3 regions of the Pseudomonas sp. LBUM1648 genome follow, and region 3 is predicted to be linked to each of the others. Evidence: predicted binding sites of a transcription regulator. Region 3 holds the regulator's gene; each other region holds the start of a gene.
The links. The regulator FliA, encoded in region 3, starts transcription of late flagellar genes. The targets are predictions, from matches to a motif close to CTAAAGTTTNNNNNNNNNNNGCCGNTAA.
Positions count from the first base shown of each region.

Region 1 (9,418 bases), 2.9 Mb from region 3:
CGCCGTAACCGGCCTGCACCGATAGCGGCGTGTGCGGATTGATCACCACGGTGAACAGCGACAGGAAAAACAGCGTGGCTTTCGGGTTCAGACCATTGGTCACGAAACCCGAGGTGAAGGCACCACGCGCTGTGCGAACACCCGCTTCCTTGTGCAAATCGTCGGTGACGGTTTTTGCCGGTTGCGCGCGCAAGGCCTTGAAGCCGATATACACGAGGTATGCGGCAGCCGCCCATTTCAAGGCGTTGAACAGGACAATCGACTGCGACACGATCAGGCCGATGCCGAGTAGCGAATAACCCACATGCAGGAAAATCGCCGTGCCGACACCCAGTGCCGTCCATGTGCCCGCGCGGCGACCATGGGTCACGCTCTCGCGCACCACCACGGCAAAGTCCGGGCCGGGGCTGGCGACGGCCAGCAGGTGGATCAATGCAACGGTCAAGAACTCGGTCCAGTACATGGGGGCTCCTTTCGGCCAAGCGTAACGTTTTGTTTCATCTGGTAGGCTCGGCAGATTACGCCTTCCGTACAACGCACAAAAGGTACAGTTGATGACGAACCCGCGCCGCGCCGTATTCCTCGATCACCCTTCGCTGGATCTTGGCGATCTCGACCTCAGCCCGTTGCGCACCTGCTTCAGCGACCTGCAACTGTTCGCCCAGACCCTGCCGGAACAAGTGGCCGAACGCTTGCAGGGCGCAACAGTTGCGATCACCAACAAGATCAAGATCGACGCCGCCGCCATGGCCGCCAACCCGGATCTGAAACTGATCCTGATCACCGCCACCGGCACCAACAACGTCGATCTCGCAGCCGCCAGCGCCCAAGGCATCACCGTATGTAACTGCCAGGGCTACGGCACCCCGTCGGTGGCGCAACACACGATCATGCTGTTGCTCAACCTCGCTACCCGCCTGTCCGATTACCAGAAAGCCGTCGCTGAAGGTCGCTGGCAGCAGGCGAAACAGTTCTGTCTGCTCGACTACCCGATTGTTGAACTGGAAGGCAAAACCCTTGGCCTGCTCGGGCATGGCGAACTCGGCGGCGCCGTCGCACGGTTGGCTGAAGCCTTCGGCATGCGCGTTTTGCTCGGGCAGATTCCGGGGCGCCCTGCCCGGCCGGATCGCCTGCCGCTGGATGAACTGTTGCCACAGATCGACGCCCTCACCCTGCACTGCCCGCTCAACGAGCACACCCGCCACTTCATCGGCGCCCGCGAACTGGCGTCAATGAAGCCCGGCGCGTTCGTAGTCAATACGGCCCGTGGCGGACTGATCGACGAACAGGCCCTGGCCGATGCCTTGCGCGCCGGTCATCTCGGCGGCGCTGCTACTGATGTGCTGAGTATCGAGCCACCGAGCCAAGGCAATCCATTGCTGGCCGCCGATATCCCGCGCCTGATCGTCACGCCGCACAACGCCTGGGGCAGTCGCGAGGCGCGACAGCGCATCGTTGGCCAATTAACCGAAAACGCTCAGGCGTTCTTCAGCGGTAAGGCGCTGCGGGTCGTCAGTTGATAAACTGCTGCACTTTTTTTTGAGGAGCAGTTATGGATCCGCGCAGTGAAGTACTGCTTCGTCAGGCCGAGTTATTTCAGGGTTCACTGTTGTTGGCCGGGTTGCCTGCCGACGATTTGCTCGGGCGCCTGCCCAACGCCTTTGGCTGGTGCTGGCACGCCGGCGACCAAGCCGCGCTCGACGCTCGCTTCGAAGGCCGCAGCCATTTTGGCGTAAACATTCCCGAGCGCGAGTTCGATAGCGCCGTGGTGTTTCTGCCCAAATCCAAGGACCTGACCGATTACATCCTCAACGCCGTGGCCGCACGTCTGGCCGGTCGTGAAGTGTTTCTGGTCGGGGAAAAACGCAGCGGCATCGAAGGCGCGTCAAAACAGCTCAACCCGTTCGGCAAGCCCCGTAAACTCGACAGCGCACGTCACTGCCAACTGTGGCAAGTGACGGTCGCCAATGCCCCTGAAGCCAAATCGCTGGAAAGTCTGGCGCAAACCTATGAATTGCCGCTGGCCGAAGGCCCGTTGAAAGTCATCAGCCTGCCGGGCGTGTTCAGCCACGGTCGACTGGATCGCGGCAGTGCCTTGCTCCTGGAGCATCTGGATAAACTGCCAAGCGGCCATTTGCTCGACTTCGGTTGTGGCGCGGGTGTGTTGGGTGCTGCGGTCAAACGTCGCTATCCGCACAATCAGGTGACATTGCTCGACGTCGATGCGTTTGCCGCCGCCAGCAGCCGTCTGACATTGGCGGCCAACGGTCTGGAAGCCGACGTGCTGACCGGCGACGGAATCGATGCGGCGCCCATGGGTTTGAGCGCCATTCTGAGCAATCCCCCGTTCCATGTCGGCGTGCATACCGACTATTTCGCTACCGAGAACTTGCTGCGAAAAGCGGCCAAACATCTGAAAAACGGCGGCGAACTACGCTTGGTCGCGAACAGTTTCCTGAAGTATCAACCACTGATCGAAGAGCATCTTGGGGTCTGTGCGATCAAGGCCGAAGGCAATGGCTTCCGGATTTACCGGGCCAAACGCGGCTGAAGTTTCTTTTCAAAAAGAGGCTTGCTCTATCGGATTTGCCTAGGCAGAATCCGCTCCGTCCTAGGGGAGTAGTCTCCCACGAGCGCCAAGCTCGTCCGGCATACGTCAACATACTTGATCCTCAGATCATGGCGTATGCGACCCAAGCGTCCGCACCAGACGGATCGCAGGGTTTGACAAGACCTATGACACGCACACCTTACCCGGGGCGGGAAGGCTGTACGTGTCATAGCCGTGTCGACCCGCCCCTTAGGAAAATCCTGATGCTGGACTCGTTACTCGTTCCCACCGCAATCGTTGCCTTGGCCGAAATCGGCGACAAGACGCAACTGCTCGCGCTGATTCTCGCCGCTCGCTTCCGCAAACCCTGGCCGATCATTGCCGGGATTGTCGCCGCGACCCTGGCCAACCACGCAGCAGCCGGCGCGGTCGGTGCCTGGTTCGGCAGTTTCTTCTCGGATTCGGTGCTGCACTGGATTCTCGCCGCGAGCTTCGCTGCCACAGCGCTGTGGACACTGGTCCCGGACAAGATGGATGACGATGAAGCGAGCACTGCGCGCAAATTCGGGCCATTCCTGACCACGCTGATCGCGTTTTTCCTGGCGGAAATGGGCGACAAGACTCAGGTGGCTACCGTCATGCTGGCCGCGCAGTATCCTGAGTTGTGGCTAGTGATTATCGGCACCACCCTGGGCATGTTGATTGCCAACGTGCCGGTGGTATTGGCGGGTAACTTTGCCGCGGACAAACTGCCGCTGACCCTGATTCGTCGCCTGGCGGCTTCGGCATTCCTGATTCTGGCGATCGTTGCGGTGTACAAGGCGATGCAGAGCAGTGGCTGGGTTTAAACCGGCCTCCTGATCTGACACTGACCTGTGGTGAGGGGATTTATCCCCGATGGGCTGCAAAGCAGCCCCAAAACCTTTACATGCGGCATGTCTGACATTCTGAGACAGCGGGTTTTGGGGGCGCTGCGCACCCCATCGGGGATAAATCCCCTCGCCACAATGAAATCCAATCAACCACAGAAACTGCGGCAGTCTCAGGACTTCGGTGCTTTCTCGTACAGCGGCATGACTTTCGGAATCGCCGCCTGCAACGAAGCAATACGGCTGGTCGACGCCGGGTGAGTGCTCATGAACTCCGGTGGCGAACCTTCCGAGGCCTTGCTCATCTTGTTCCACAGGGTGATCGCCGCGTTCGGGTTGTATCCGGCACGGGCGGCCAGTTCCAGCCCGATCAGGTCGGCTTCGTTTTCGTTGGCACGGCTGTTAGGCAAGGTCATGCCGTAGTTGGCCACGGTGTCGGCCAGCGCCAGGCTGTCCTGACCCAAGCCAAACAAAGCACCCGCACCCTGCTTGGCCATCTCCATACCGTATGCCTTGGACATCGCTTCACGACCATGCTCGCGCAAGGCGTGGGCGATTTCATGGCCCATGACTGCGGCGATTTCATCGTCGGTCAGTTTCAGGCTGTCGATCAGCCCGGTGTAGAAAATGATCTTACCGCCAGGGCCGCAGTTGGCGTTGAGCTCATCGCTCTTGATCAGATTGACTTCCCATTTCCACTGAGCGGCATCCGGACGGAAGTTCGGCGCCTGGGCGATCAGGCGGTTGGCAATGGCCTGAACCCGCTTGGCTTCCGGGCTGGTCTTGTCCAGCACGCCTTTGCTCGATGCTTCGCCGACGGTCTTCTGATACGACTGGGCATACATCTGGTCGACCTCTTGCGAGGACAGCATGCTGAACATGTACTGCTTGCGCTCCACGCCCACGGCGCCGCCGCTGGTGGTGTTGACCGACTGACAACCGGCCAGCAACAGCGCTGCGCTCAGTGCACTTACAACCAATGTCTTGTTCATTAAAAAGCTCCCTGAAAACCTGTCGCGTATCGTAGGCGGGTAATTGTATCGGCGCCAGATACAACGGACGTGTTGCACCGACTTTCAGAAGTTTCCCACCCGCGCTGTCGTAAAAATTCACAGCGACCGGCAAGCCCCGGCAACTACGTCGCATACCGATCCATTTGCGACATCCCCGCCTGATCACGCCTTGCACCACTCATGGCTCATTGCCCGCTGCCGATACAACAGCGCAGACGTCCTCTTGCGTGCGGAGCTCCCATGAAGTTCAAGTCGATCCAATTTTCCGTCGCCGCTCTGGCCGGCGCCATCGTTCTCAGCGTGGTCGCCGCGCTGGTGTTATATGCGCTGTTCTCCGGCGCCCGCACCCAAGAGATGGTGCAGCAGCGCACTCAGGCACAGTTCGAGCAAGTCATCGAACAGCGCCTGACTTCGCTGGCGCAGACCCAGGTCAGCCAGATCCAGCGCGAACTCGAAGCGCCGTTGTTGATTGCCGGAGGGCTGGTGCGGGTCAATGCCCTGCTCGGCGCGCCGGGTGCCGATGGCCAGCCGCGACTAACCGTCAGCCGTGAGCAACTGATCAGCCTGATCAAGGAAAACGTCGAAAAGAACCCGAAGATTCTGGGTACTTACATCGGCTGGGAAAAAAACGCTCTGGACCACAATGACGCAGCCTACGTCGGCACTAGCGTAGTCGGTATCGATTCGGCCAACGGGCGCTTCCTGCCATGGTGGTTCCGCAATGACGACGGCACCCTGGGCCTGGACAAACTGGTGGACGTCGACGACCAGAAAGTCCTGTCCACCGGCGTGCGTGCCAGCGAGTACTACCTGTGCTCGAAAGAAAGCAAAAAATCCTGCGTGATCGATCCGGCGCCCTACAAGGTCGGCGACAAGATCGTCATGCTCGCCTCGTTTATTGAACCGATCATGCTCAACAACGCGTTCCAGGGCATCGTTGGCGCCGACCTGTCGGTGAACTTCATTCAGGAAATGCTCCTCGCTGCGAACCAGAAGCTGTACAGCGGCGCCGGGCAAATGGCCCTGGTCGGCAGCAACGGGCGGATCGTTGCCTACACCAAGGACCCGAGCAAATTCGGCGAGAAGGTCAGCGACATTCTCGACGCCGAGCAGATCGCCAACATGGCCAATCTCAAGCGCGGCGAAGTCACCTACTCCGTCGACAAGGACAAGGGTCGGATCGAACTGTACCTGCCGTTCGGCATCGGCCAGACCGACGCACGCTGGACGCTGATGCTGCAACTGCCGCTCGACGCGGTGATGGCCGACTTGCAGAAACTGCAGGCCGACCTCGACGCCCAGCGCAAATCCGACACCTTCGGCATGGCCATGGTCGGCCTGATCATTGCCGGCATCGGCCTGCTGGTGATCTGGCTGGTGGGCCACGGCATCGCCCGACCGCTGAAGCAAATGGTCGCCATGCTGGATGACATCGCTCAGGGCGAAGGTGATCTGACGCGTCGTTTGAGCAGTGATCGCAGCGATGAACTGGGCTCGATCGCCAAGGGCTTCAACACTTTCCTGAGCAAGTTGCAGGCGATGATCACGCAAGTGGTGACGTCGGTGCAGAGCGTCAGTGATTCTTCCGAACACACGGCCGACATCGCGATTCGCACCAACATCGGCATACAGAAACAAATGGCCGAGATCGAGCAGGTCGCCACTGCCGTGCACGAAATGACGGCTACCGCGCAGGACGTCGCGCGCAATGCGACCCAGGCTGCGCAAGCTGCCAGCCATGCCGATCAGGCCGCCAGCCAGGGCATGCAGATCGTCCGTGATACTTCGAATTCGATTGGCGTGCTAGCTGTGGAAATCGGCAAGGCTGTGGATGTAGTGCAAACACTGGCCAAGGACAGCGAAAACATCAACGCGATCCTTACCGCGATTCGCGGGATTGCCGAGCAAACCAACCTGTTGGCGCTTAACGCGGCCATCGAGGCGGCGCGCGCCGGGGAACAGGGTCGTGGCTTTGCCGTGGTCGCGGACGAAGTGCGCAATCTGGCGCAGAAGACCCAGAAAGCCACCGAAGAAATCCAGTCCATGATTCAGCAACTGCAACAAGGCACCCGCGACGTGGTGCGGGTCATGGAAGACAGCCAGAATCGCACCGACGAAAGCGTGCAGCACGCGGCAAAAGCGGCCGAGGCGCTGGAGACGATTACTCAGGCGGTATCGGTGATCAATGACATGAACACGCAGATTGCCAGTGCGGCCGAGGAGCAGAGTGCGGTCGCCGATGACATCAACCGCAACGTGATCAATATCGGGCAAGTGGCCAATGAAGTGGCGGGCGGCGCGGATGAATCGAGTTCGGCGAGCGCCGACCTGACCAAATTGGCGGAGCAGCAGCGACGGTTGATCAACCAGTTCAAGGTTTAAGGACGTCGGAAGGTTCTTCGAACCTTTTCGCGAGCAGGCTCGCTCCCACCTTTGGAATGCATTTCAACGGTGGGAGCGAGCCTGCTCGCGAAGGGGCCGGCAATGACACCCCGTCAACTCGTCACCCCGGAGTCAAACACTCCGGTCCATTCAGCTTCGGATCATTCACCAGATTCGCCAACACCCGCTCGCGCAACGCGGCGGGTTCACTGGCCAGCAGCGCCTGCAAGGTATGCAACGGCGTCTCGGGATCGAGCCAGGCCGCCTGCCCCGCCTCATCCAGAATCAACGGTCGTCGCTGACTGGCCGCTGACTGAGTGATCACCGCCGTGCTCAGCCACACCTGCTCCTGCACCGGATACGCTTCCCAGATCGCTGCAAAAAACAGCGAAGAGCCCTCACCCGGCGTCAGCCAGTACGGGCGCTTGCGCTGGGTCCCGCGCCATTCATAAAAACCGTTGGCCGGCAGCAGGCAACGACGCAGACGCAAGGCTTCACGAAACATCGGCTGCTCGGCCACCGTTTCCGCCCGGGCGTGGGCCGGGGTACGCGACAGATCGGTCAGCCACGGCGGCGTCAGCCCCCAGCGCGCACGGGCCAGAGTGCGTTCGCCATCTTCACCGGCACGCAGCATCAACACCGAATCGTTGGGGGAAATGTTCCACTGCGCCAGTTGATCGGCAGGAAAACCTGGCAGCGCCGCGAAGTCGCGGTTCCAGCGAAACAGGGCATAACGTCCGCACATGGGGCAACACGACTCACAAATAAAACGAACGTCAGCCTAACAGACCAACGTACCGGGGAAGCTCTCCGGTTCATCGCCGGGTAGCGGCAGCGCGGCATTGTACGCGGTGATCAGCTCAAGGGCGTATTCGGCCTTATCATTGTCGACCGACAGCCCCAACAGGCCAAAGATCGGCAACTCGCCCGTGCCGCCGAGCAGATCCCGCCCCATCAGGTGCGCCTCGATGCCTTCGCTGGCAAGCATGCCCTTGAGCATCTCGCCTTCCATCAGGTTTTCCGGCTCGTAGATTCGCTGCATGGGCGCCCCTCATTCGTTTTCGCTAAGTACATCGAGCATCCATTCAATACCGTCAGTTTGCAGCTTGAATATGATCGGTTTACAGCATACCGGGCAGTCCTCGGTGTACTTCTGATCTCCTCCGGACAAATCCAGAACCGCTTCGCACCTTTCCCCACAATATGGACATTCATAATGCTCGGTTTCCAGCATCGCGGTCTCCCAGGTGACTTGTGCGTATAATCGCCGGTCTATTTGCAGGGCTATTTTTGTCTGGCTACTTTTCAGACCGTGCCCCGTTGGTTTTCGATCAAAACCTTTACTTACCCTAGCCGTTTCCAACAAGAGAGCATGATGGGCGAATTCGATGCCATCCGACCTTACGACGACAGCGAAGTACCTGCGGTACTGGCAAGACTGCTCGGCGACAAGGCGTTTCTAGATATCCTCACCCACTTCCGCTTCCCGCGTTTTGCCGGTGCCTTCGGCTGGATGCTCAAACCACTTATAGCCCATCGGCTGCGTCGTGAGTTCGCCGACGTGACGTCGGTGGCGACCTTGCAGGACAAAGTCGAGTTCTACGTCGACCACACCATCGAGCGCGCCACCGATGGCGTGACCTATACCGGTGTCGAGCAATTCAAGTCCGGCAGCGCGTATCTGTTCATCGCCAACCACCGCGACATCGTGATGGACCCGGCCTTCGTCAACTACGCCGTGTATCACGCCGGCCTGCCGACGCCGCGTATCGCGATTGGTGACAACCTGCTGCAAAAGCCCTTTGTCAGCGATCTGATGCGCCTGAACAAAAGCTTCATCGTTCACCGTTCGATCACCGGACGCCGCGAGAAAATGGCTGCGTACCAATTGCTGTCGGCCTACATCAACCACTCGATCCGCAACGACTGCGCCTCGATCTGGATCGCTCAGGCCGAAGGTCGGGCCAAGGACGGTGACGACCGTACCGAGTCGGCGATCCTCAAGATGTTCCACATGAGCCGCAAGGACGAACCGTTCGGTGAAGTCATTCAGTCGCTGAACGTCACCCCGGTGTCGATCAGCTACGAATACGACCCGTGCGACCAGGCCAAGGCCCGCGAGCTGTACATCCGCGCCACCACCGGCACCTACGCCAAGGCGCCGGGCGAAGATGACGTGAGTATCGCCAAGGGCATCACCGGTTACAAAGGCCGGGTGCACGTGAACTTTGCCGCGCCAATCACCGAGCTGTTCGAAGACACCAAGCAATTGGCGGTCGAGATGGACAAGCAGATTCTCGGCGGTTATCGCCTGTTCCCGGTGCATTACCTGGCGTATGCGCAGTGGGCGGATGCTGATCCGCAGTTGAACGTGCCGAAGGCTGCCGAGGTGTTCCCGGCGGATGAACTGGCCAAGGCGCAGGAAGAGTGGCAGCAACGGTTGGACGCCTGCCCTGAAGAGCATCGTCCGTATCTGGTGCTGCAATATGCGACGCCGGTGCGCAATCAGTACCGGGTCAAGGCTGGGTTGGCGCTGTAAGCGTCTTCGGCCAGAGACAAAAACGGCGCCTTTGTGGTGAAGGGAGTTATCCCCGATGGGGCGC
Region 1 is NZ_CP166808.1:5,432,717-5,442,134, forward strand. It holds gene ACA043_RS24535 (LysE family translocator) at 1-463, opposite strand, end outside; gene ACA043_RS24540 (2-hydroxyacid dehydrogenase) at 555-1,520, shown strand; gene ACA043_RS24545 (methyltransferase) at 1,553-2,551, shown strand; yybP-ykoY riboswitch at 2,602-2,726, shown strand; gene ACA043_RS24550 (TMEM165/GDT1 family protein) at 2,815-3,399, shown strand; gene ACA043_RS24555 (M48 family metallopeptidase) at 3,594-4,412, opposite strand; gene ACA043_RS24560 (methyl-accepting chemotaxis protein) at 4,674-6,815, shown strand; gene ACA043_RS24565 (SOS response-associated peptidase) at 6,937-7,560, opposite strand; gene ACA043_RS24570 (putative signal transducing protein) at 7,597-7,857, opposite strand; gene ACA043_RS24575 (CPXCG motif-containing cysteine-rich protein) at 7,867-8,049, opposite strand; gene ACA043_RS24580 (1-acyl-sn-glycerol-3-phosphate acyltransferase) at 8,191-9,354, shown strand.
Region 1: a site for FliA is predicted at 4,611-4,638, ahead of ACA043_RS24560 (methyl-accepting chemotaxis protein). Genes of this name have one in related genera too.

Region 2 (9,418 bases), 3.1 Mb from region 3:
ACTGACCATGGCGGTCGACACGCACATTTTCCGGGTCAGCAACCGCACTGGCATTGCACCGGGCAAAAACGTGGTTGAAGTGGAAAACAAGCTGATGAAATTTGTGCCGAAGGAATTCCTGCTCGACTCCCACCATTGGCTGATTCTTCACGGACGCTACGTTTGCCTGGCGCGCAAGCCACGCTGTGGCAGTTGCAGGATCGAAGACTTGTGCGAGTACAAGGCCAAAACATCGGACGATTGACCGGCTATTAGATTTATTAACTGATCGATTGAAAAAATCTTTTTTACCCGTTGCTGCATTACCGATATAAGGGGCGCCAAAGGCAGTCTTAGCCGGAGTTAACCTTATGAGTAGCGACAAAGAGCAACTGGACGTAGAAGACGACGTTGACACCGCGGACGCTGACGCTGAGGAACCGGTAGTCGAAGTCGCCAAAACCAATCTGAGCAAACGCCGCACTATCGACAATCTGCTTGAAGAGCGCCGACTACAAAGGCGATTGGCCGATTACGACTTTGATCTCTGACACTTGAAAGCCTCCCGAAATGGAGGCTTTTCACTTTCTGCGACAAACTGAATCAGATCGGCCCATGACCCCGTCAGCTACCGAGACATTCAGACCAGTCCATTACGCTGTGCCAACTCGATCAAGTCCACCAGTGAACGCGCATTGAGTTTGAGCAACAAGCGGGTCTTGTAGGTGCTCACGGTTTTATTACTCAAAAACATGCCATCGGCGATTTCCTTGTTGGTCTTGCCACGGGCCAACTGTTGCAACACCATCATTTCGCGCCCGGAAAGGCGATCCACCATGTCGGCTTCACTGGCATTACCCAGACTGGTGCGCACTGTATGCAACGCCTGATTGGGGAAATAACTGTAGCCGGAGAGCACGGCCTTGATCGCGCTGAGTAATTCGGTCAGATCCTGCTGTTTACATACATAACCCGCCGCGCCCGACTGCATGCAACGCATTGAAAAATGGCCAGGCGCCTGGGAAGTCAACACCAGCACTTTAATAGGCATGGCAACCGAGGTAAGGCGCGCAATAACTTCCAACCCATCAAGTTTCGGTATTCCAATATCCAGAATGACAATATCCGGTATTTGTTCGCGAGCAAGTTGTAACGCATCCACACCGTTATCTGTTTCTGCAATGACTTCGTAGCCATGACGTTCCATCAGCATACGTACCGCAAGTCGAATGACGGGGTGGTCATCCACGATCAGCACTTTATTCATGGGCAAGTCCAGTTTCGCTGTTCGAATTTTTAGAGCACGCACAATATCCCAGTCACTTGCTCCATGGCATACCGGGGCTCTGATGCACTCGCATCGAGAGACATACCCTACGGGCATTGAGGATAATTCCTACAAAAAATCTGTCTCCCTCTAAACATCTGACAAAACCCACCTTTCAATCCCATGCAATATTTCAGCTTTGAAGTTGTAACCGCGTGCAACCGACTTCTCTGGAGACTCCCTGTCCGAGCAGCTATTCGTTGCATTCCTCACATAGGTAAGTGAATGAATATCCGCATCACGTCATACGGAGATTACACATCCGAAACATCAGGAAATAGCCGCAATTTCTTACAGCGCCAATATACCCCCCACCCAACCATAAAGACTTGAAACAAGCTATTTATACTTAAGACAACAGTTTTGCTATAAATAGAAACACCAACTACCCACTCACGACAATCAAGAACATATAAAGCGACTAACAATGAGAAAAATCAAAAACGAGAAAACACCCATGTTTAAAATAAAAAACAAAATCACCAACCCCATGACAGTTATCGCTATATTTGCAGCCATCTCCGAGACATCAGCTGCTATCTCTCTGCCGTTTCTCAACAATGAAGATCGCGAAATATACGTCTGGTTTCTGATCAGTTTTCCGTTTTATTTGTTACTTCTATTTTTTATTACCCTGAACTTCAACCACCGCTCACTTTATTCACCCTCTGACTTTGGCAAAGACAAGAGTTTTCTAAAGGCCAACGACCACAATGATCGCGACAACAAACGAAACATGCCGACGCAGGACACAATCGCACATTGCACGTTCGGCATATCAAGTAGTGTCGTGCCCAGCGAAACCGCTGCGGCCCAATGCGCCAACACGGGAAAAATCCATAATACGCTCGACCCGCCTCCTGGCATCATTACGAAGTCACACCGGACGCTTCAATACAATATTCAGTTGTCCGCTTCCGTAAGCAACCTGCACATCATCGATGCACGGGATATTGATGCATCGAGAGAGTTCGCCACGATTGTGGAAAAAATCCAACGCACCGACAAAAAAGCCACCCGTGTGATCGTGTTTCTTTCCAATCACGTGTCGGACGTTTCGCTGACGGAAAATGTGTTGCTGCACATCAAGCACGCGAAGAAAGGCTCAGGAACCACACTCTGCGTGGTTTACAACCTGTGCTCACAAGGGGTAACGCTGTTGGCGCGGGCCTGAAGAAAGAAGCATTGCCGAGAAGCAGATGCAGCGGAAAAACGTTCGATAAGAGCCAGACAAAGAATTTAAAAAAAGGGCGGCCTTGTCTCGAAGACAAGGCCGCCCTTTCATTGGCGCGTCAGTCTGTAAAAATCAGAACAGCTTGCGGCCCTTGTTGGCAGCAATACGCATGCGCAGGGCGTTGAGCTTGATGAAGCCCGCCGCGTCGGCCTGGTTGTAGGCACCGCCGTCTTCTTCGAAGGTCGCGATGTTGGCGTCGAACAGCGAATCGTCGGACTTGCGGCCGGTGACGATCACATTGCCCTTGTACAGCTTCAAACGAACAACGCCATTCACGTTGACCTGCGAAGCGTCGATCATCTGTTGCAGCATCAGACGCTCAGGGCTCCACCAGTAGCCGGTGTAGATCAGGCTGGCGTACTTTGGCATCAGCTCGTCTTTGAGGTGAGCGACTTCACGGTCCAGAGTGATCGATTCGATGGCGCGGTGAGCGCGCAGCATGATGGTGCCGCCCGGGGTTTCGTAGCAGCCACGGGACTTCATGCCGACATAACGGTTCTCGACGATGTCCAGACGGCCAATGCCGTGCTCGCCACCAATCTTGTTCAACGTCGCCAGCACGGTGGCCGGGGTCATTTCGACACCGTCCAGTGCAACGATGTCGCCGTTGCGGTAGGTCAGTTCCAGGTATTGCGGCTTGTCAGGCGCGTTCTCCGGGGAGACGGTCCAGCGCCACATGTCTTCTTCGTGCTCGGTCCAGGTATCTTCCAGCACGCCGCCTTCATAGGAGATGTGCAGCAGGTTGGCGTCCATCGAGTACGGGGATTTCTTCTTGCCGTGGCGCTCGATCGGGATCGCGTGCTTCTCGGCGTAGTCCATCAGCTTCTCGCGGGACAGCAGGTCCCACTCACGCCATGGCGCAATCACTTTCACGCCTGGTTTGAGCGCGTAGGCACCCAGCTCGAAACGTACCTGGTCGTTGCCCTTGCCGGTGGCGCCATGGGAAATGGCGTCAGCGCCGGTTTCGTTGGCGATTTCGATCAGACGCTTGGCGATCAGCGGACGTGCGATGGAGGTACCCAGCAGGTACTCGCCTTCGTAAACGGTGTTGGCGCGGAACATCGGGAACACGAAGTCACGCACGAATTCTTCGCGCAGGTCGTCGATGTAGATTTCTTTGACGCCCATGGCCTGAGCCTTGGCGCGGGCCGGCTCGACCTCTTCGCCCTGACCCAGGTCAGCGGTGAAGGTCACCACTTCACAGTTATAAGTATCCTGCAGCCACTTGAGGATCACCGAAGTGTCCAGGCCGCCGGAATACGCCAGAACGACCTTGTTTACGTCCGCCATGCCATCACTCCACGGGGTTCTACGGAAAGCCGAGGAGTCTACCGCCCAAACGCGATAATTTACAGAGGCGCGACAGCTTAAGACGACAAAGCGACAGAATCTGTCGAGAGCGCGACGATGACTGGCGGGTCAGGAAGTCGCTGCGGTGTTGGCCGGAGTGCTCGCTTGCGGCGCCGGAGCGGTGGTTGGCGCCACTCGCGCCAGTTTGACATTGACCCGACGGTTTTTCGCACGATTGGCCGCATTGGTGTTCGGCACAATAGGATATTGCTCGCCGTGGAAACGCACGGTGATCTGCGATTCCTGAATCCCATTGGCCTTGAAAAAGTCGACCACCGCCAGCGCCCGGCGGCGCGACAACTCACGGTTGGTCAGGCGATTTCCGCTGTTGTCGGAATGGCCGTCGAGCTCGATGTGATTGACCGTAGGATCGGCCTTCATGAATTCGAGCATAACTTGCAGCTTGGCTTTGGCGGCGGTGTCGAGGTCTACGCCTTCCCCGGGGAAGCCGATCTGCGACTGCTTGATCTGGTCGAAATTCTGCGGCAGCAATTTCGCCACACAGGTCTGGTAGTCGTTAAACGCCTTGCTGAACTTGACCGGCAATAAACGCACTTCCGACACTCGGCCATCACCCGAAGCACGGCGCACGACAGGACTGCGACCGTCCAGCAGGCCACTGATCAGACCGCCAGCCTGAGACTGCGAGCTGTTAAACAGGACATTGCCGCTACCGAGCTTGACGCTGCCCAGATTGATGTCACCACGGCCCGGTTGCCATGGTGCTGCGGCCGCGAGCAACGTCGCCGACCCGCCGCCCAACATGGCGTTGTAGGCGTTCAGACGGAATATCGCCTGCTCACCGGCCTTGCGCACGAATTCACCCGAGCCGAAGTCGGTGATCGGTTGTGTCAGGCGGCATTCGAACTTGTCGCCGGCGACCGTCCACTCAATGTTCTCCAGGCGAGTCTGGTAGGTGAGCGCCATCGCGGGAAGGCTGGCAAACACACTGAGCAAGGCTAAATAACGCTGGCGCACGGGAGGCTCCATTGGCTTCTGAAACACAAAGACCGATTCACACTATGTTTACGGCATACCTACGGGATATCGGAAGCTTCCCGCAAAACTTGATAGCGAGTGCCTGCAAGAGTCTTTTCCGGTAGCATTCGCCTCAGTTTGACCCGCCTGGAATCCCCTCATGTCCGACCGCCTGACCCTGCTGCGTCCCGACGACTGGCACATTCATCTTCGCGATGGTGCCGTGTTGACCAATACCGTTGCCGATGTTGCGCGCACTTTTGGTCGCGCCATCATCATGCCCAACCTGGTACCTCCGGTGCGCAACGCCGCTGAAGCCGACGGCTATCGCCAGCGGATTCTCGCTGCCCGCCCGGCCGGCAGTCGTTTCGAGCCGTTGATGGTGCTGTACCTCACCGACCGCACCCAACCCGAAGAAATTCGTGAAGCCAAGGCCAGCGGTTTCGTACACGCCGCCAAGTTGTATCCGGCTGGCGCCACGACCAACTCCGATTCCGGGGTGACCAGCATCGACAAGATTTTCCCGGCGCTGGAAGCCATGGCCGAAGTCGGCATGCCGCTGCTGATTCACGGTGAAGTCACTCGTGGCGATGTCGATGTCTTCGACCGCGAAAAGATCTTCATCGATGAGCACATGCGCCGCGTGGTCGAGCGTTTCCCGACGCTGAAAGTGGTGTTCGAACACATCACCACCGGCGACGCCGTGCAGTTCGTCAACGAGGCATCGGCCAACGTCGGCGCAACCATCACTGCGCATCACCTGCTCTACAACCGCAATCACATGCTGGTTGGCGGGATTCGGCCGCACTTCTACTGCCTGCCGATTCTCAAGCGCAACACGCACCAGGAAGCCCTGCTCGACGCCGCCACCAGCGGTAGCGCGAAGTTCTTCCTCGGCACCGATTCGGCCCCCCACGCCCAGCACGCCAAGGAAGCCGCTTGCGGCTGCGCCGGCTGCTACACCGCGTACGCCGCCATCGAGTTGTATGCCGAAGCGTTCGAACAGCGTAATGCACTGGACAAGCTCGAAGCGTTCGCCAGCCTCAATGGTCCGCGTTTCTACGGTTTGCCGGCCAACACCGATCGCATCACCCTGGTTCGCGAAGAATGGACCGCCCCAACCAGCCTGCCATTTGGCGAGCTGACCGTTATCCCGCTGCGCGCCGGTGAAAAACTGCGCTGGCGCCTGCTGGAGGAACACGCGTGAGTGAAGACCATTTCGACGACGAACTGGAAGGTCAAGGTGGCGGCGGCGGTTCCCGTCATCCGATGGCAGCGCGTTTTCGCGGGTACCTGCCGGTTGTCGTCGACGTAGAAACCGGTGGCTTCAACTCGGCCACCGATGCATTGCTGGAGATTGCCGCGACCACCATCGCCATGGATGAAAAGGGTTTTGTATATCCGGATCACACCTACTTCTTCCGCGTTGAGCCTTTCGAAGGCGCCAACATTGAAGCAGCGGCGCTGGAGTTCACCGGGATCAAACTTGATCACCCGCTGCGCATGGCGGTCAGCGAAGAAACGGCGCTGACCGACATCTTCCGTGGCATCCGCAAGGCGCTGAAAGCCAACGGCTGCAAACGCGCGATTCTGGTCGGCCACAACAGCAGTTTCGACCTGGGCTTCCTGAACGCCGCCGTCGCGCGACTGGACATGAAGCGCAACCCGTTCCACCCGTTCTCCAGTTTCGACACCGCGACACTGGCCGGTCTGGCTTACGGTCAAACCGTTCTCGCAAAAGCCTGTCAGGCAGCGGACATCGATTTCGACGGTCGCGAGGCGCACTCGGCGCGTTACGACACCGAGAAAACCGCTGAGCTGTTCTGCGGCATCGTCAACCGCTGGAAACAGATGGGCGGCTGGGAAGACTTCGACGACTGATAGTCGCCGTTTCAACCGCGCATGAAAAAACCGGCCACGTGGGCCGGTTTTTTTGTACCTCGACGTTGATGCCTTACAGGGCAGCAGCGTTCTCGGTCAGGTATGCAGCAACGCCTTCTGGCGAAGCGTTCATGCCTTTGTCGCCTTTCTTCCAGTTGGCAGGGCAGACTTCGCCGTGCTCTTCGTGGAATTGCAGAGCGTCGACCAGACGGATCAGCTCTTCCATGTTACGGCCCAGCGGCAGGTCGTTGATGATCTGCGAGCGGACAACGCCCTTGTCGTCGATCAGGAACGCGCCACGGAAAGCCACGCCGCCTTCGGATTCAACGTCGTAGGCCTTGGCGATTTCGTGCTTCATGTCGGCAGCCATGGTGTATTTCACCTGACCGATGCCGCCATTGTTCACTGGAGTGTTGCGCCAGGCGTTGTGGGTGAAGTGCGAGTCGATCGACACAGCGATCACTTCAACGTTGCGTGCTTTGAAGTCAGCCATGCGGTTGTCCAGAGCGATCAGCTCGGACGGGCAGACGAAGGTGAAGTCCAGTGGGTAGAAGAACACCAGGCCGTATTTGCCTTTGATGGCCGAGGACAGGGTGAAGCTGTCAACGATCTCGCCATTGCCGAGTACGGCCGGGACGGTGAAGTCAGGGGCTTGTTTGCCTACGAGTACGCTCATTGATATCTCCTGGTGTAAAAACTTGAAGTTCAGGGTCCGGGCCAGCCTGCCACCCTGAGGCGACAGCCCTGTGACACGAACCCCCTTCGCAAGGGCCGACCATCATACACTGCGTTTTTGGCCTGTCCTTAACGGTTTTTTAAAGCAGGCGGATAACGGCGTTGCATTTACAGGGCCAGGCAGATGGCCAGTCACTACCGCTCGTCAGTCACTCGCTAATCCCGGCAAAAGCCTTCCGAAAGCACTTTGACAATCATTCTCGTTAACATTAAGATCCATCGCAATTGAGTCACAACCAGCGACGGTTCTCACTTATGTATGTTTGTCTCTGCACTGGCGTCACCGACGGTCAAATCCGCGATGCGATCTATGAAGGTTGCTGCAGCTACAAAGAAGTGCGCCAAGCTACCGGCGTCGCCAGCCAATGCGGCAAATGTGCCTGCCTGGCCAAGGAAGTGGTTCGCGAAACCTTGACGAAGCTGCAAACCGCCCAGGCTGCGATCCCCTATCCAGTAGAATTTACTGCTGCGTAATTACCCATATTTCAAAGAACCGGACTTATGTCCGGTTTTTTTATGCCCGCAAATCAATCGGTTAGGCTCTAGACGCGGAACACAAACATTCTTATTCAGATTTATTTTCATTTATTATTCAATAACTTAGGTTTGACACTTATAAACGTGCAGCTCAAACTCCGCCTTATATACAGCTATTACAGGGCAGGACTCCGATCATGAAAGGCGACATTACAGTCATCCAGCATCTCAACAAGATCCTTGCCAATGAGCTGGTCGCGATCAATCAGTACTTCCTGCATGCGCGCATGTACGAAGATTGGGGCCTGAACAAGCTGGGCAAGCACGAGTACAAAGAATCCATCGACGAGATGAAGCACGCGGACAAGCTGATCAAGCGCATCCTGTTCCTCGAAGGCCTGCCGAACGTGCAGGATCTGGGCAAGCTGCACATCGGTGAACACACCAAAGAAATGCTGGAGTGCGACCTGCGTATCGAGAAGACCGGCCACGCCGACCTTAAAGCCGCCATCGCGCATTGCGAGACCGTTGGCGACTTCGGTAGCCGTGAACTGCTCGAAGACATTCTCGAATCCGAAGAAGAACATATCGACTGGCTGGAAACCCAACTGGGCCTGATCGACAAAGTCGGTCTTGAGAACTATCTGCAATCGCAGATGGGCGAAGAGTAAGTTAGCGCCCGCTAAACTTGCGACACTAAAAAGCCCCGCCCTCTTTCGAGGCGCGGGGCTTTTTATTGCCCGGGTTTCAGCATTTGCTGAAACCCACAGAAGCCAATCAGGCTTCGGACTTGTTCGCAGCAGCCGCTTCGACAGCAGCCTTGATGGTGGTTTGCAGCGAACCGTCTGCAGACATCTCGGTCATGATGTCGCTGCCGCCGACCAGCTCACCACCCACCCACAGTTGCGGGAAAGTCGGCCAGTTGGCGTACTTTGGCAGGTTGGCGCGGATTTCCGGGTTCTGCAGGATGTCCACGTACGCAAACTTTTCGCCACATGCCATCACAGCCTGCGCAGCTTTCGCGGAAAAGCCACACTGTGGGGCATTCGGCGAGCCTTTCATGTAAAGCAGAATGGTGTTGTTGGCAATCTGCTCTTTAATCGTTTCGATGATATCCATGGAGCACCTCGGCTGAACTTTCCGACTCATGGGTCGGCACGGTGGCGCATTGTAACGGAATCCCGAGCGCCATGCTCGGTCTCCCCGACAGACATGTTCAAGCCGCCGCCACTGTCACCGGCACGCCATTGAGCGCGGCATTACCGGACAACTCGTCGAGCTGGCATTCATCCGTCAGGTCGTTGGCACTCGAACCCGGCTGACCGCTGGCAATCGCCATCTGCACACCAGGGCGCGCATGGCCCCAACCGTGCGGCAGGCTGACCACGCCCCTCATCATGTCCAGACTGCCGAGCACTTCCACTTCGATCTGCCCGACCCGCGAACTGACCCGCACC
Region 2 is NZ_CP166808.1:5,185,831-5,195,248, forward strand. It holds gene nth (endonuclease III) at 1-244, shown strand, start outside; gene ACA043_RS23495 (PA3496 family putative envelope integrity protein) at 351-530, shown strand; gene ACA043_RS23500 (response regulator) at 620-1,246, opposite strand; gene ACA043_RS23505 (hypothetical protein) at 1,764-2,480, shown strand; gene ACA043_RS23510 (argininosuccinate synthase) at 2,613-3,830, opposite strand; gene ACA043_RS23515 (flagellar protein MotY) at 3,960-4,868, opposite strand; gene pyrC (dihydroorotase) at 5,029-6,075, shown strand; gene rnt (ribonuclease T) at 6,072-6,749, shown strand; gene ACA043_RS23530 (peroxiredoxin) at 6,823-7,425, opposite strand; gene ACA043_RS23535 (bacterioferritin-associated ferredoxin) at 7,740-7,958, shown strand; gene bfr (bacterioferritin) at 8,159-8,632, shown strand; gene grxD (Grx4 family monothiol glutaredoxin) at 8,739-9,080, opposite strand; gene ACA043_RS23550 (molybdopterin oxidoreductase family protein) at 9,178-9,418, opposite strand, start outside.
Region 2: a site for FliA is predicted at 4,935-4,962, ahead of ACA043_RS23515 (flagellar protein MotY). Genes of this name have one in related genera too.

Region 3 (9,418 bases):
GCTTGTAGTTCAGACGCTCATCGCCCGGGAGGATTTTCACCGCACCACGGCCGTCGATCATCATCTGCTTGCCACCCGGAGCGAGCAGCGCCAGGCCCGGACGCAGGATGTCGCCATCCTCGGCTTCCTTGACGCTGATACGGCAGAGCTTGTCCAGACGCTCGGCGAAAGCCTTGGTGAACGCCGCTGGCATGTGCTGGATCAGCACGATCGGTGCCGGGAAGTTCGCCGGCAACTGAGTCAATACTCGTTGCAGCGCAACCGGGCCGCCAGTCGACGTGCCGATGGCAACCAGTTTGTAGGCCTTGCGTTTCGGTGCCGGCGACGAAGCGCTGGCAGCCGATGCGCGAGCAGGAACAGGCGCGGGTGCCGGACGTGCCGGAGCAGCAGTGCTGTGGCTGCTGTAACTCGACGCAGCCGGAGCTGCCGCAGGTGCAGGCGCTGCGGTCGGGGCTGGCGCGCTGTAAGCGCTGAAACGACGGTTACTGCGCGAGATGCTGTGAACCTTCTCGCACAGTAGTTGCTTGACCTTCTCCGGGTTACGGGAGATGTCTTCGAAATTCTTCGGCAGGAAATCCACCGCGCCGGCGTCCAGCGCATCCAGGGTTACCCGGGCGCCTTCGTGGGTCAGCGAGGAGAACATCAACACCGGGGTCGGGCAGCGCTGCATGATGTGCCGCACTGCCGTGATGCCGTCCATCATTGGCATCTCGTAGTCCATGGTGATCACGTCCGGCTTGAGGGCCATGGCCTGATCGATCGCCTCTTTACCGTTGGTTGCCGTGCCGACAACCTGGATGCTCGGATCCGCTGAAAGAATTTCCGAGACGCGGCGGCGGAAAAAACCCGAATCGTCCACCACCAGGACTTTGACTGCCATAAACACTCCATTAGGTGCAGCGGGGCATCGTCGCCCCGCCGCCCCGGATTCAAATACGCCGTGCGGCGTAACGCTTGAGCATGCTTGGAACATCGAGAATCAGTGCAATGCGGCCGTCACCGGTGATGGTGGCGCCGGACATGCCCGGAGTCCCTTGCAGCATTTTGCCCAATGGCTTGATGACCACTTCTTCCTGGCCAACCAGTTGATCGACGACGAAGCCGATCCGCTGCGTGCCCACCGAAAGGATCACCACATGGCCCTCGCGCTGCTCTTCGTGAGCGGCGGAGCTGACCAGCCAGCGCTTGAGGTAGAACAATGGCAATGCCTTGTCCCGCACGATCACCACTTCCTGACCGTCCACGACGTTGGTGGTCGACAGATCGAGGTGGAAGATTTCGTTGACGTTGACCAGCGGGAACGCGAACGCCTGATTGCCGAGCATCACCATCAGGGTTGGCATGATCGCCAAGGTCAGCGGCACCTTGATGACGATCTTCGAGCCCTGGCCCTTGGTCGAGTAGATGTTGATCGAACCGTTGAGCTGGGAAATCTTGGTCTTCACCACGTCCATGCCGACACCGCGGCCGGACACGTCGGAGATCTCGGTCTTGGTCGAGAAGCCCGGAGCGAAAATCAGGTTGTAGCACTCGGTGTCGCTCAGGCGATCGGCCGCGTCCTTGTCCATCACGCCGCGTTTTACCGCGATCGCACGCAGGACGTTCGGGTCCATGCCTTTGCCGTCATCGGAGATCGACAGCAGGATGTGGTCGCCTTCCTGTTCGGCTGCCAGTACCACGCGACCGCCACGGGCCTTGCCCGACGCTTCACGTTCTTCCGGCGACTCGATACCGTGGTCGACGGCGTTGCGCACCAAGTGGACCAGCGGGTCGGCCAGAGCCTCGACAAGGTTTTTGTCGAGGTCGGTTTCTTCGCCGACCAATTCCAGGTTGATCTCTTTCTTGAGCTGACGCGCGAGGTCGCGAACCAGACGCGGGAAGCGCCCGAAGACCTTCTTGATCGGCTGCATCCGCGTCTTCATCACCGCGGTCTGCAAGTCAGCCGTGACCACGTCGAGGTTCGACACGGCCTTTTGCATGGCTTCGTCGCCGCTGTTGAGACCCAGGCGCACCAGACGGTTACGCACCAGCACCAACTCGCCGACCATGTTCATGATTTCGTCGAGACGTGCAGTGTCGACCCGCACGGTGGTCTCGGCTTCGCTCGCCGGTTTTTCCGGTGGCGGTGCAGCCGGAGCACGGGCCGGAGCCGGTGCAGCAGCGGCAGCCGGTTTTGGCGCTTCAGCTTTTGGCTCAGGCTTGGCGGCAGGTTTCGGTGCAGCAGCGACCGGTGCCTTCGCGGCAGGCGTGGCGACTGTCGAAGCGGAGCCTGCAGCAGCGGCGCCAACTTCAGTGAACTTGCCTTTGCCGTGCAATTCGTCGAGCAGCGATTCGAACTCGTGATCGCTGATCAGATCACTGCCGGCAGCGGCAGCCACCGGAGCGGCAGGCGCAGCAGGTGCCGAAGCAATTGCCGACTCCAGCGCTTCAACAGCGAAGTTGCCTTTGCCGTGCAACTGATCGAGCAGTGCTTCGAATTCGTCGTCGGTGATGTCCGAACTGTCGCCCGCCGCAGGTGCCGCAGGTTTGGCCGCTGCTGGCGTGACCGCGTCGGCTGCAAACTGACCTTTGCCGTGCAGTTGATCGAGCAACGACTCGAACTCGGCATCGGTGATTTCATCGCTGGCTGCCGCATCGGCAGTTTGCGCAGGTGCAGCAGCGGCCGGGGCCTCGGCTTCGGCCTTGACGGCGTTCAGCGAGTCCAGCAGCTGTTCAAATTCGTTATCGGTGATGTCGCCAGAATCGCCCTCGACGACCAGTTCCTCGATCATCTCGGCCACTGGCGAAGCCGGGGCTTCATCCGCCGTTTGCGGCTCGGCCAGACGTGCCAGTGCAGCCAGCAGTTGCGGAGTCGCAGCGGTGATCGGGGCACGTTCACGGACTTCGCTGAACATGCTGTTCACTGCGTCCAGTGCTTCGAGGACAACGTCCATCAGTTCTGCATCAACGCGACGCTCACCCTTGCGCAGGATGTCGAACACGTTTTCGGCGATGTGACAGCACTCCACCAGCTCGTTGAGCTGAAGGAAGCCGGCGCCCCCTTTTACAGTGTGAAAACCGCGAAAAATTGCGTTGAGCAGATCTGCGTCATCCGGACGGCTTTCCAGCTCGACCAGTTGTTCGGACAGTTGCTCAAGAATCTCGCCGGCCTCAACCAGGAAATCCTGAAGGATCTCTTCATCGGCGCCGAAGCTCATTAATGGGGTGCTCCTACAGGTCTAAAAACCCAAAAAACCTAAAATTCAAAAACTCTAGAATCCAAGGCTGGATAACAAATCGTCCACATCGTCCTGACCGGACACAACGTCTTCTCGTTTATCGGCATGAATCTGCGGACCTTCACCCTGCGAGAGATGTTTTTGTGGATCTTTTTCTGCAAGCATCGCCGCACGGTCATGTTCGATGCCCGCAAAGCGGTCCACCTGACTGGCCATGAGGACGAGTTTGAGCAAATTGCTTTCGACTTCGGTGACCAGTTGGGTCACACGCTTGATCACTTGACCGGTAAGGTCCTGATAATCCTGAGCCAGCAGGATGTCGTTCAGATTGCTCGACACCGCACGGTTGTCCGTGCTGCTGCGCGACAGAAAACCGTCGACCCGGCGCGCCAGTTCGCGGAACTCTTCAGCCCCGACTTCACGACGCATGAAACGACCCCAATCGGTGCTCAAGGCCTGGGCTTCTTCAGCCAGACCATTGACCACCGGCGTGGCGCTTTCCACCAGATCCATGGTGCGGTTGGCCGCGGCTTCTGTCAGCTTGACCACATAGCCCAGGCGTTCGGTGGCGTCGGTGATTTGCGACACTTCCTCGGCCTGCGGCATGTGCGGATCGATCTGGAAGTTGACGATCGCACTGTGCAGTTCGCGTGTGAGCTTGCCCACTTCCTGATACAGGCCGCGGTCACGGGTCTGATTGAGCTCATGGATCAGTTGCACAGCGTCGCCGAACCTGCCTTTTTCAAGGCTCTCGACCAGTTCGACCGCGTGTTTTTTCAGGGTCGATTCGAAATCGCCCTGTGAAGATTCGTTATGCTCCATAGCTCCCCCGCGCGTCATCAGCCGATGCGTTCGAAAATCTTCTCGATTTTGTCTTTCAACGCCTGAGCCGTGAAAGGTTTGACCACGTAGCCGTTCACACCGGCCTGAGCGGCCTCGATGATTTGCTCGCGCTTGGCTTCAGCGGTCACCATCAGCACTGGCAGGTGCTTGAGTTTTTCATCGGCACGCACGTGACGCAGCAGATCGATACCGGTCATGCCCGGCATGTTCCAGTCCGTTACCAGAAAGTCGATGCTGCCGCTGTTGAGTACCGGAATGGCGGTGACGCCATCGTCGGCCTCTACGGTGTTGGTGAACCCAAGATCCCGCAGCAGGTTCTTGATGATCCGCCGCATCGTTGAGAAGTCATCAACGATGAGGATTTTCATGTCTTTGTTCAATTCGACCTCCAAGCAGTCTTAAACGCGCCCAGCACCTGGACGCGCCACTTCAATCAATCGGCGCAGCACTCGAAGACTGTCTGGAGCACAACAGAGCAAGACCGGTGCCGTTTATCACCGCACCAGCCTCGTTCGCAGTGTCCCCACACTGCCTTCAGCGCGCTCGCCACTCCCCCAAACGCCCCCGCAAACGGGCCGCGCACTGGCTGTGTAACTGGCTGACCCGCGATTCACTGACGCCAAGGACTTCACCGATCTCCTTGAGGTTCAGCTCTTCGTCGTAGTACAGCGCCAACACCAGTCGCTCACGCTCCGGCAAATTGGCAATCGCGTCCGCCAGCGCTGCCTGGAAGCGTTCATCTTCCAGATCGCGTGACGGCTCAAGATGAGCACTGGCGCCATCCTCGTGCAGCCCTTCGTGTTCGCCGTCCTGCAACAGGTCGTCGAAACTGAACAAGCGGCTGCCCAGGGTGTCATTCAAAATCCCGTAGTAATCGTCGAGACTCAATTGGAGTTCGGCCGCAACCTCGTGATCTTTAGCATCACGGCCGGTTTTAGCTTCAATTGCACGAATCGCGTCACTGACCATACGGGTGTTGCGGTGAACCGAGCGTGGCGCCCAGTCCCCTTTGCGCACTTCGTCGAGCATCGCGCCGCGGATTCGAATGCCCGCGTACGTTTCGAAACTGGCGCCTTTGCTGGCGTCATATTTGGTCGAGACTTCGAGCAGACCGATCATCCCGGCCTGGATCAGATCCTCGACCTGCACACTCGCCGGCAATCGCGCCAGCAGGTGATAGGCAATGCGTTTTACCAGTGGCGCGTAACGCTCGATCAATTCGTACTGCGCGTCACGTGCCGACTTCTTGTAGTAATTCATACCGCTGGCGGTCATAGCACAGGCCCTGCCGTTTGCTGCACGAGGCGTTCGACGAAAAACTCAAGGTGGCCGCGCGGGTTGGCAGGCAGCGGCCAGGTGTCGACCTTCTGGGCGATCGCCTTGAACGCCAGCGCGCACTTGGAGCGCGGGAAGGCTTCATAGACCGCACGCTGCTTCTGCACCGCCTTGCGCACGCTTTCGTCGTAAGGCACGGCGCCGACGTATTGTAGGGCCACGTCAAGAAAACGATCCGTGACCTTGGTCAATTTGGCGAACAGGTTGCGACCTTCTTGCGGGCTCTGGGCCATGTTGGCCAGGACGCGGAAGCGGTTCATGCCGTAATCGCGATTGAGCAACTTGATCAGGGCGTAAGCGTCAGTGATCGAGGTCGGCTCGTCGCAGACCACCAGCAACACTTCTTGCGCGGCGCGAACAAAACTGACTACCGAGTCACCAATACCCGCAGCGGTGTCTATCACCAAAACGTCGAGATTGTCGCCGATGTCACTGAAGGCCTGAATCAGACCGGCATGTTGCGCCGGGCTGAGGTGAACCATGCTCTGGGTGCCGGACGCAGCGGGCACGATGCGGATCCCGCCCGGGCCTTGCAACAAAACGTCGCGCAGCTCGCAGCGGCCTTCGATCACGTCGGCCAGCGTGCGTTTGGGCGTCAGGCCCAGCAGAACGTCGACGTTCGCCAGCCCCAGATCGGCGTCCAGCAGCATGACCCGACGGCCAAGCTCTGCCAGCGCCAGAGACAAGTTCACTGACACGTTAGTCTTGCCGACGCCACCTTTGCCGCCGGTCACCGCGATCACCTGTACGGGATGCATGCTGCCCATGTTATTTCTTTACCTTGTCTTGCATAGACGGAGGCCACATTACTGGCTGCGCGTTCACAACCGGAACAATGCGTGGCAGACCATCGATGTAGGTACAAAAACTGTTCATGAATACCTCAGCCTACCTGCTTGGTCGGGCTGTGATAGATATCAGCGAACATGTCAGCCATGGCTTCTTCGCTGGGTTCTTCCTGCATTTGCACGCTGACGGCGCGGCTGACCAGTTGATGACGGCGCGGCAGATGCAAATCATCCGGAATCCGTGGGCCATCGGTCAGGTACGCGACCGGCAATTCATGACTGATCGCCAGGCTCAACACTTCGCCAAGGCTGGCCGTTTCATCCAGTTTAGTCAGGATGCACCCGGCGAGCCCGCAACGCTTGTAACTGTGATAAGCGGCGGTTAGAACCTGTTTCTGGCTGGTGGTTGCCAAGACCAGATAATTTTTTGAACGAATGCCACGACCGGCCAGGCTTTCGAGCTGCATGCGCAGTGCCGGATCGCTGGCTTGCAGGCCGGCGGTATCGATCAGCACCACGCGTTTGCGCAGCAGCGGATCCAGCGCCTGGACCAGCGACTGGCCCGGATCGACGTGGGTTACCGGCACGTTGAGAATCCGGCCCAGGGTCTTCAGTTGTTCCTGAGCGCCGATGCGGAAGCTGTCCATGCTCACCAGCGCGACGTTCTGCGCGCCGTATTTGAGCACATAGCGCGCAGCAAGCTTGGCCAGCGTGGTGGTCTTGCCCATGCCGGCAGGGCCGACCATCGCAATCACACCGCCCTCTTCCAGCGGCTCGACTTCCGGTACGGCAATCATCCGCGCCAGGTGCGCCAGCAACATGCGCCAGGCCTGACGAGGTTCTTCGATATCAGTGATCATCGCCAGCAAGTCGCGCGACAACGGGCCGGACAGACCGATCCGTTGCAGACGGCGATACAGGTTGGCTTGCGCCGGGCGGCTGCCTTGCAGCTGATTCCAGGCCAGGGTGCCGAGCTGGACTTCCATCAGCTCGCGCAGGCTGTTCAATTCAAAACGCATCGAATCCAGTGCACGCGGATCAACACCGCCAGACGATTGCGCAGGTGCCGGGGCTGGACGCGCTGGCGCAGCGTAAGTCGGCTCGCTCAACGGTTCGGCGGCAGTCAGCGGCAGGCCAGCGGTCAACGGCAGCCCGGCAAAGATCTGGCGATTGCTATTGCCGTCGGCTTCGCCACGCAGGCTCAGTTCGGCTTGTGCAGTGACGATACGCGACTGGGTCTTGCGCAATTCATCCTCAAGTTCCATGTTCGGAACCCGTGGCGCCAGCGCCGACAGTTTGTAATCCAGCGCCGCCGTCAGCTCGACGCCGCCGGCAATGCGGCGGTTGCCAATGATGGCGGCATCAGCGCCCAGCTCATCACGAACCAGCTTCATGGCCTGACGCATATCGGCGGCGAAAAAACGCTTAACTTGCATAAACCACTACCTCAGCCGTTGGGCCCTACTGTCGCAACGATCGTCACTTGCTTGTTGTCCGGGATTTCCTGGTAGGCCAGCACGTGCAGCCCCGGAACTGCGAGGCGACCGAAGCGCGAAAGCATCGCGCGAATCGGGCCTGCTACCAACAGGATCACCGGCTGACCTTGCATTTCCTGACGCTGCGCCGCTTCGATGAGCGACCGTTGCAGCTTCTCGGCCATGCTTGGCTCCAGCAGAACGCCCTCTTCCGAGCCTTGTCCTGCCTTCTGCAGACTATTGAGCAATATTTGTTCCAACCTTGGTTCCAATGTGATCACAGGCAGCTCGGACTCAGTGCCTACAATGCTTTGGACGATGGCACGCGATACGCCGACCCGCACGGCGGCCACCAGCGCGGCGGTATCTTGACTCTTCGCGGCGTTGTTAGCGATAGCTTCGGCAATGCTGCGGATATCGCGTACCGGCACGTGTTCGGCCAGCAGCGCCTGCAACACTTTGAGCAGTTGCGACAGCGAGACCACACCCGGCACCAGCTCTTCGGCCAGTTTCGGCGAGCTTTTGGCCAGCAATTGCATGAGTTGCTGCACTTCCTCGTGGCCGATCAGCTCACTGGAATGCTTGTACAAAATCTGGTTCAAGTGGGTCGCGACCACAGTGCTCGCATCAACCACGGTGTAACCGAGGGATTGCGCCTGCGCCCGTTGGCTGATTTCGATCCACACCGCTTCCAGACCGAAAGCCGGATCTTTGGCGTTGATGCCGTTGAGCGTGCCGTAGACCTGGCCCGGGTTGATCGCCAGTTCGCGATCCGGGTAGATCTCGGCTTCAGCAAGGATCACGCCCATCAGGGTCAGGCGATAGGCGCTCGGCGCCAGATCGAGGTTGTCACGAATGTGCACAGTGGGCATCAGGAAGCCCAGATCCTGCGAGAGCTTCTTGCGCACGCCCTTGATCCGCGCCAGCAATTGTCCGCCCTGATTGCGGTCCACCAGCGGAATCAGGCGATAGCCGACTTCCAGGCCGATCATGTCGATCGGGGTCACGTCGTCCCAGCCAAGCTCCTTGGTTTCCATGGCGCGGGCCGGCGACGGCAGCAGTTCCTGCTGACGCTTGACCTCTTGCAGCGCCTGCACCTTGACGACGTTTTGCTTCTTCCAGAACAGATACGCGCCACCGGCGGCCAGTGCAGCCATGCTCAGGAACGAGAAGTGCGGCATGCCCGGCACCAGGCCCATGACCGCCATCAAACCAGCAGCCACCGCCAGCGCTTTCGGCGAGGCGAACATCTGACGGTTGATCTGTTTGCCCATGTCTTCCGAACCGGAAGCACGGGTCACCATGATCGCTGCCGCTGTGGATAACAACAGTGATGGCAATTGCGCCACCAAACCGTCACCAATGGTCAGCAAGGCGTAAACCTTGCCGGCGTCGGCGAAGGTCATGTTGTGCTGGAAGATACCGACAGCCATGCCGCCGATGAGGTTGATGAACAGAATCAGCAAACCGGCGATGGCGTCACCGCGAACGAATTTGCTGGCACCGTCCATCGAACCGTAGAACTCGGCCTCTTGGGCGACTTCCTGACGGCGCGACTTGGCTTGGTTCTGGTCGATCAGGCCGGCGTTGAGGTCGGCGTCGATGGCCATTTGTTTGCCAGGCATTGCATCGAGGGTGAAACGTGCGCTCACCTCGGAAATCCGCCCGGCACCCTTGGTCACCACAACGAAGTTGATGATCATCAGGATCGCGAAGACCACGATACCGACCACGTAGTTACCGCCGATCACCACTTCAC
Region 3 is NZ_CP166808.1:1,784,595-1,794,012, reverse strand. It holds gene ACA043_RS08205 (protein-glutamate methylesterase/protein-glutamine glutaminase) at 1-880, opposite strand, end outside; gene ACA043_RS08200 (chemotaxis protein CheA) at 930-3,197, opposite strand; gene ACA043_RS08195 (protein phosphatase CheZ) at 3,252-4,040, opposite strand; gene ACA043_RS08190 (chemotaxis response regulator CheY) at 4,058-4,429, opposite strand; gene fliA (RNA polymerase sigma factor FliA) at 4,596-5,336, opposite strand; gene fleN (flagellar synthesis regulator FleN) at 5,333-6,163, opposite strand; gene flhF (flagellar biosynthesis GTPase FlhF) at 6,280-7,620, opposite strand; gene flhA (flagellar biosynthesis protein FlhA) at 7,632-9,418, opposite strand, start outside.